DNA from 2 places in the Peribacillus sp. NJ11 genome. Region 1 is predicted to be linked to the other one. Evidence: predicted binding sites of a transcription regulator. Region 1 holds the regulator's gene; the other holds the start of a gene.
The links. Region 1 encodes LexA, which represses DNA repair genes until DNA is damaged. Its sites were predicted from a motif close to CGAACATATGTTCG; they were not measured.

Region 1 (3,700 bases):
TGATGTTCGAGAAAACGCCTGTTTACAGTGGCTTTAGATACATTGTATCCAAAGCCCCTTAAAGTGGCTGCGATTTCTGCAAATGTCAATCCATTGGCCCGGAGTTTAATAATTTCTTCAATTGGAATCTCCATACGGTCCCTTCCAGTGGAATTCCTTTGGTTATGAAGATTTTTTTGCGGACGGTATCCCTTTTCAACGGCTCTTATCATCCCGCGTTTTATTTTTAGATTATGTAGTTTCCTTTGATATTCTTCTACAATACCAACTATCTGGATGACCATGGCATCCGAATCAGATAACTCAAGTTCTCCATCGTGTGAGAGCGTATAAATTTTCACGTCTTCTTTAAGGATGACATGGAAAAGGGCTATTTTGGCATTTCCCCTCCCCAGTCTAGTTTCGTCCTGGATTAATAGAACTTCAGCTTCTTTGGTTTTAAATAGTTCAAGCATGTCAAATATGCCATCCCGATTTAACTCATAACCACTTGCCTGTTCTTTTATTATGGAAACAACTTCCACATCCATCTTTTCCGCCAATTTAACTAATTCATCTTCCTGCCTTGCCAATGATGTTTCCTGGGATTCTTTTTCTGTGCTAACCCTACAATAGATTACTGCCTTCATAATACCCTACCTTCACTACTTACTGCTGACTGGCCAAATTCTGAACAAGATCGTCCCCTTTAACCGGTATGACAATGACTTGACCAGGTTTAATCGTATCCGCCCTGACTCCATTATGCTCTTCTATCCAACCAATGAATTCTTTTTTTGTCAAATCAGCTTCTTCATACTCTTCGGCAATTTCCCATAGGGTGTCGCCTTCACTTACTTCTATAGAAAGGAAATCCTTTTTTTGATCATTGTCTAATGTACAAGAGAATAAAATTGAAAAGATGAATACCGATCCCGCTAATAGAATCGTAGAAATATAATTTTTGTATAATTTTTTCATAAATATCCCTCCAAAGCGAATGTTCGTTCGTATGTTACGTCCAAATTATAATACGAACGTTTGTTTCAGTCAACAACAAAATTCGAACTTATGTTTGTATAGAGTTGGGGGCCATGCTATAATGTAGCAAAGAACATTGGAGAAGAGGTGCACATATGACTAAACTATCAAAACGGCAGCAAGATATCCTTGATTTCATTAAAGAAGAGGTCCGCCAAAAAGGGTATCCACCTTCCGTACGGGAGATTGGCGAAGCAGTTGGACTTGCATCAAGTTCAACAGTACACGGACATTTATCCCGCCTGGAAAGTAAAGGCCTGATAAGACGTGACCCAACCAAGCCGAGGGCCATTGAAATACTGAATTTGGAGGAAGCGAACAATATCCCCAAAGTTAATGTCGTGAACGTTCCGTTACTTGGAAAAGTAACAGCGGGCATGCCGATAACGGCCATCGAAAACATAGAAGAATACTTTCCGCTTCCCGAAAGCATGGTTCCGCATGATGACCATGTATTCATGCTGGAAATCATGGGTGAAAGTATGATCGAAGCAGGAATTCATGATGGAGATTATGTCATCGTGAAACAACAAAGCAGCGCCAATAATGGAGATATCGTCGTGGCCATGACGGAAGATGATGAAGCCACTGTAAAACGATTCTTTAAGGAACCGGATTACATAAGGCTTCAGCCTGAGAACTCGAATATGGAACCAATTATTTTAAGAGATGTTTCGATACTTGGAAAAGTTATAGGCTTATATAGACAAATACACTAAAAGCGCTAACCGCGCTTTTTTTGTTTGTTTAATTTATGTCCCGAATTCTCTCATTATGCATATGGAAGACTAGGTTTTGATATATTTTTTTGATAGAATCGAGTTTTCCTAAGATTATTAACATCCTTTCTCATTTATGCCGGATGAAAGGGAAACTAACGTCTTTCTGGATATATGTATTTTGAAAAATAGGAAACCCTCATTCCAATAAAAAAAAGGGAGCGTTAAAATCCCGCTCCCTGTTAAAAGTTCATTTCACTCTTAATCTTTGGTTCACTTTAATGAGGTTAAGATCGGCCAACCCATTCCACTGTTGAATCTGTACCTGTGTAGAACCATATGCTTTGGCAAGCGCAGAGACAGAGTCCCCCTTTTTGACTATATGATAGACCTCTTCGTTGCTTGCGTCATATTTAGTTAAATCACTTGTTTCGATAAGATTCACCAGTTTTTCTATATATTTCGGGTCCGAGGCGTAGCCCGCATCGAATATTGCTTTAAGTGCCTTTTTGTAATCTTTTTCCCCAATGACAGCTGTATACAAACTTCTATTCCATGAAGTCCCCTTTACATATAGATAGGCAAGATCTTGTAGACTTTCTGCCCATGTTGGATATTTTCTGAATTTGGACCATACTTGAACGGGCGCATCGTTGACATATTCGATTGTTTGAATAATGACAGAATCTCCTTTATAGTCACCTTTTGTACCGAATATATTTTTCCCTTGATTTGCTAAGAAGCTTGTCCCATAACCACTCTCCAAACAAGCTTGTGCAATGACAACAGAAGGTAATATTTTAAATTCCTTTTGAATTTTTTGGGCATAAGGAGCAATTTCCTTAATAAACGATTCCTTACTCATTAGAACCTCCCATTATTAGTTGGATATCTTCATTCTTATCGTATTCTAAACTATGAGAAAGGTTACAGCTTGTCCAGCAAAAAAATGTTATTAATTGTTTTTCACTAAGATCAATATGGTGATAACTTACTAAGTACGGCTTCAATTTGGATTATCATTCTCCCTCTCTAGTAAAAGCCATCAAACCCATTAATATTCAATGGATTGATGGCTTTTTAATTGAACGCTGAAAATTTCAAAACCATTTGCATCAACTTTATTTGATCAATCATTTAATGAATTACTATGTATAAACCTTTTATAAATGGTAAAAATTAATTTTGTAAAACTTCTAATATAAGGTGGTGACATTATGGACTACCCAACCATCCATACAAACTTTTGGGATGCAGTGATAGCCATTCCTACCATCATGATTCTTACTCAACTTATTAAGGTCATTTTTCATATTCCACCAAAATTCATCCCTACCATCGCTTTGGGTATTGGCTTATTCATTTCCATTTTCATTAGCCACCGACATCATTTGGTTGCAGGAATTTTCATGGGCTGGTTTTATGGCTATGCAAGCATTGGCAATTATTCAGCACTCAAAACTTGTATTTTAACTTATAGGGAATCTTATCAAAAGACGGATTAAATCCTAGATGGCACTCGTTGGATTTCATGAATCTTTTTTGTTGCAGGGGGATCTGACTTGCTAAATGCCCTTCGATCAACCGCTAACTTAGGACCAATATGAAATACGGCCTGGCTGTTTCCTTTTGCTGAATCATTTCAATACATTTCACCCCAAAAAAAGACCTCTCAATTAAGAGAAGGTCTTTTCTAATCATTTTTACTATTTTTCTATATAGACCGAACGAATCAATGTACGGGTTCTTTCAGTACCATTCACATTTTTTTCCTTGACATCAATCGTTACATTATAAACACCTGATTTAGGTACTTCTGGAAGAGTACCAGAAAAATTTCCGGCGTCCATTACCTTAATTGAGCTTTTTTCACGAATTTCATTACCGTTTTCATCTATTAGATGAACCGAAAATGTTGTGCTGATTGGCCTTTTGTTATCATTCATTGGATTCTTTATTAA
Region 2 (3,700 bases), 1.5 Mb from region 1:
CAATCCTCTGATTGGAACATGCATGAAGCCATAGATAAGGGGGAAGAAGGTTTCATTACGGATCTTGACGATAAAAGGATTTTGATTAAAGGGACGTACTATAAGGTGACCAATGATACATATATTCAAGATCAACATGGTAATGACCTCGATTTCTCTGACCTGGAAATCGGGATGAAAGTGAAACCATGGCACCGGGGCGGGGTCAAGAAATCATTTCCTGGGAAAGCGGAAGCGGAATTGATTCTTGTTTTGACGGATGAAAAAAGTTTGGCCGAACAAAGGGCGGTCACTGCTGCCCTCGATCATGTCAGCAAAGCGGAAAGTCAGCGATTCATGGTTCTCGATGTCGTCCATTTGCCCTCAGAGCATGTGTATAATATTGAAATGATGAATCGTTCCAATTTGGATTCATCATTCATGGTGACTGTAGAGGATTTAACGGATGAAATATTATATATAAAATAAATCAATAAAACCGGACTGAATCATTTATGAATTCAGTCCGGTTTTTTTAATGGGATTTCGCTCACAAGGATGAGCTCATGTCCTGGATTTTATAACGTTTTCGCACCTAAATATTTTGGTTTCCAATAAGAATTATCCATATCCGTGATGGTTATTCCTTTAGAAGACGTAGCACTGATGAATTGACCATTTCCGATATAGATCCCAACATGGGATACTCCTGTTCTTCCAGAAGAAGTATCAAAGAATACAAGATCACCTTTAGCTGGTGATGATACTCTTAAACCTGTATTGGAATAGAGCAATGATGTTGTACGCGGTAAGGTAATTCCTTGTGATTTCTGGAATACGTAATAGACGAAGCCTGAGCAGTCGAATCCAGTCGGTGTTGTCCCGCCCCATTTATAGGGTTTGCCTATTAAGGTTTTTGCATAGCTAATCAGGCTTGTATTATTGACATTATAAACACCAAGCGCATTAAATGTGCCTCGGCCGGCAATTCCGTCGACAGTTAAGCCTTTGGCTTTTTGGAATTTTTTTACTGCAGATACAGAATACGTGCCGTAATATGTAGTAAGTGAACCTGAATATGTGAAATAACCTTTGGTTTTTAAAAGTTGTTGTAGTTGTTTGACATCGCTATGTGTCATTCCGGGTCTGAGGGTTTGATCTCCGATATTTGCAAAGGCTTGCAGTGGGGTTAGCATCATGGCAGATGCAACAGCAGCTGAAGCGATCCATTTCTTCATAATTTTCATTTCCTCTCTATCTATCTCTCTATTATTCTTAACAATATTATCCTACAATACCATTATGACAATTAGACATAATTTTGGTTACAATTACATTACAAAAAATGAGTAGTAAGACTAAAATTAAATAGACGAAAGCCTGTTGAAAAGGGTGGATGAATTTTAAAAAACTAAGCATATGGATCCACTTGAAATTATTCAAGTTACTAATTAATCTATTTTAAAAAAACTATATGGAAACATAGTTTAAATATGGTAATTTATCCGTTTTTAGGATCTATTATATTTTTCAAGGAAATTACAATAAAAAGTAGAAATTTGTATGAAAACTTCCATTGAATAAGAACGTATATTCGGTTAAAGTTATGAATATAATAAAAGCGAACGTATATTCTTGTTAGGGTGAAGAAATGATGGATTATGGGACGATGCCGAAACAATCAATTATGTGTATCGATATGAAAAGTTTTTATGCAAGCTGTTCTGCGGTCATGCTTGGTCTGGACCCACTCGATTGTTATCTGGCGGTGGTTGGTGATTTGAAGAGGACGGGGAGCATTGTGCTTGCAGCTTCTCCAAAAATGAAGAAGGAATTTGGCATCAAGACAGGTTCGCGGATGTTTGAGATTCCGAATGATCCAAGGATTGTCGTCGTTGAACCCAAAATGGCGACCTATTTAAGGGTCTCGACGGAAATCACCCGCTTGTTCAACCGTTATGTGCCCAAAGAAGCGATTCACGTGTATAGTGTGGACGAAAGTTTTGTGAAAGTCGATGGTGCCGCTTCTTTATGGGGAGATGCCCGGGTGATAGCTGAAAAGATAAAAGATGAAATCGAACGGGAATTACAGCTCCCCTGTGCCATTGGAATTGGTCCGAACATGCTTATGGCAAAACTTTGCCTGGATTTGGAAGCCAAACATAAAGGGATTGCAGAATGGAAGTATGAGGATGTGCCAAACAAACTTTGGCCGATTTCCCCGCTTCGTGAAATGTGGGGAATCGGCAGGCGCGTAGAAAAAACCCTTCATGGAATGGGAATATTCACGGTTGGACAGCTTGCCAATTATGATCTTGAATTACTTGAAGCGAAGTTTGGAATTATGGGCAATCAGCTTTACCACCATGCGTGGGGAATAGATTTATCGGATATGGGGGCAGTGATCATTGAAGGGCAGGTCAGCTTTGGCAAAAGTCAAATCCTGCTTAGGGATTATAAGGCGGAGCATGAGGTCAAGCAGGTCATGCTGGAAATTTGCGAAGAAGTTGGAAGAAGGGCACGTACCCATCGCAAGGCAGGAAGGACGGTCAGCCTAAGCATTGGTTACAGCAAGGATGAGTTTGGCGGTGGTTTCCATCGTTCGCGTTCGATCAGCGAACCGACCAACATTACGATGGAGTTATATAAAGTTTGCCTGGAGCTTTTTCATGAGAACTATAAGCAAAAAACGGTTCGGAGCATAGAGGTCAGACTCTCGAATATTGTGGATGATAACGAAATGCAGCTGACTTTATTTGATGCTCCGCGCTGGAAAAAGCGGGAATTGAGTTACACGGTTGATCGAATCCGCCATAAATATGGACCCAAATCGTTATTGCGTGCAGTTTCGTATACAGAAGCGGGTACAGCTGTTCACCGAAGCAGGCTGCTTGGTGGGCATAAGGCGTAAGGTTGACTTTGAAGGGAGGGAAAAGAATGATTCGTGATCGCGGCCGTATCAAATGGACATCGATGATGTTGCCGGAGCATGTGAAGATGCTGCGGGATTGGGTGGTGGAGGATGGCTATGAAACGGAGCGCATCCTGGATGAGCAGCAACTGGAAGAAATGAATGCGGTAATGGGGGAAGCGATGGAGGAAAGAAAGGATGTCGCGATTGCTCATTATGAAGGAAACCGGTATCAGCTGTTAATCGGCAGGATCCATTATTATAATGAGCTCACCCAAAAGCTTCATATCGTTGATCGCTTTCAGCAGGCTCACTATATCAGGCTTTCCGATATAGCGGATGTAAGGATAATGGAATAATGAGCGGAAGGGCTGTTCTCAAGGGACAGCCTTTCATTTTCGAAACGACATCGATCCTCTTTACTGTATTTTCTTCTTGATAAAAGGAAATCATTGGGCAAAAGAGAATCTGACTTGTAGCACGGTCAATGGAAAAAGTGATTTTCATGTCGGCCGATCTTGCAGAAGGAAGCAGGCAGTTTCGTTAACAGAAACATTTTTATCGTTTATAATGGGGGAATGCAAAGACATCGGGAGGCATGTAATCATGTATATTGAATGGACGGAAAGAGCGGCTGAGAAAATAGCCGATAAGGTACAGGGACAAGAAGGATATTTACAGTTGAAATATGATACTGATGGCTGTGGCTGCGTGGTAAGTGGTGTGACGGCGCTATGGTTGGTCAACGAACCTGAGGAAGGTACCGAAAAAGCGGAAACAAACGGAATCCCTCTATATGTGGAGAAATCA

Region 2: a site for LexA is predicted at 1,563-1,576, ahead of QUF86_RS15305 (Y-family DNA polymerase). Genes of this name have one in related genera too.

What each region holds. Positions count from the first base shown of each region.
Region 1 covers NZ_JAUCFO010000001.1:4,603,196-4,606,895, forward strand. The annotation lists gene QUF86_RS22530 (YneB family resolvase-like protein) at 1-629, opposite strand, end outside; gene yneA (cell division suppressor protein YneA) at 649-960, opposite strand; gene lexA (transcriptional repressor LexA) at 1,116-1,739, shown strand; gene QUF86_RS22545 (glucosaminidase domain-containing protein) at 1,990-2,604, opposite strand; gene QUF86_RS22550 (hypothetical protein) at 2,957-3,244, shown strand; gene QUF86_RS22555 (esterase/lipase family protein) at 3,446-3,700, opposite strand, start outside.
Region 2 covers NZ_JAUCFO010000001.1:3,095,497-3,099,196, forward strand. The annotation lists gene QUF86_RS15295 (DUF3221 domain-containing protein) at 1-468, shown strand, start outside; gene QUF86_RS15300 (C40 family peptidase) at 558-1,217, opposite strand; gene QUF86_RS15305 (Y-family DNA polymerase) at 1,631-2,890, shown strand; gene QUF86_RS15310 (YolD-like family protein) at 2,917-3,249, shown strand; gene QUF86_RS15315 (iron-sulfur cluster biosynthesis family protein) at 3,497-3,700, shown strand, end outside.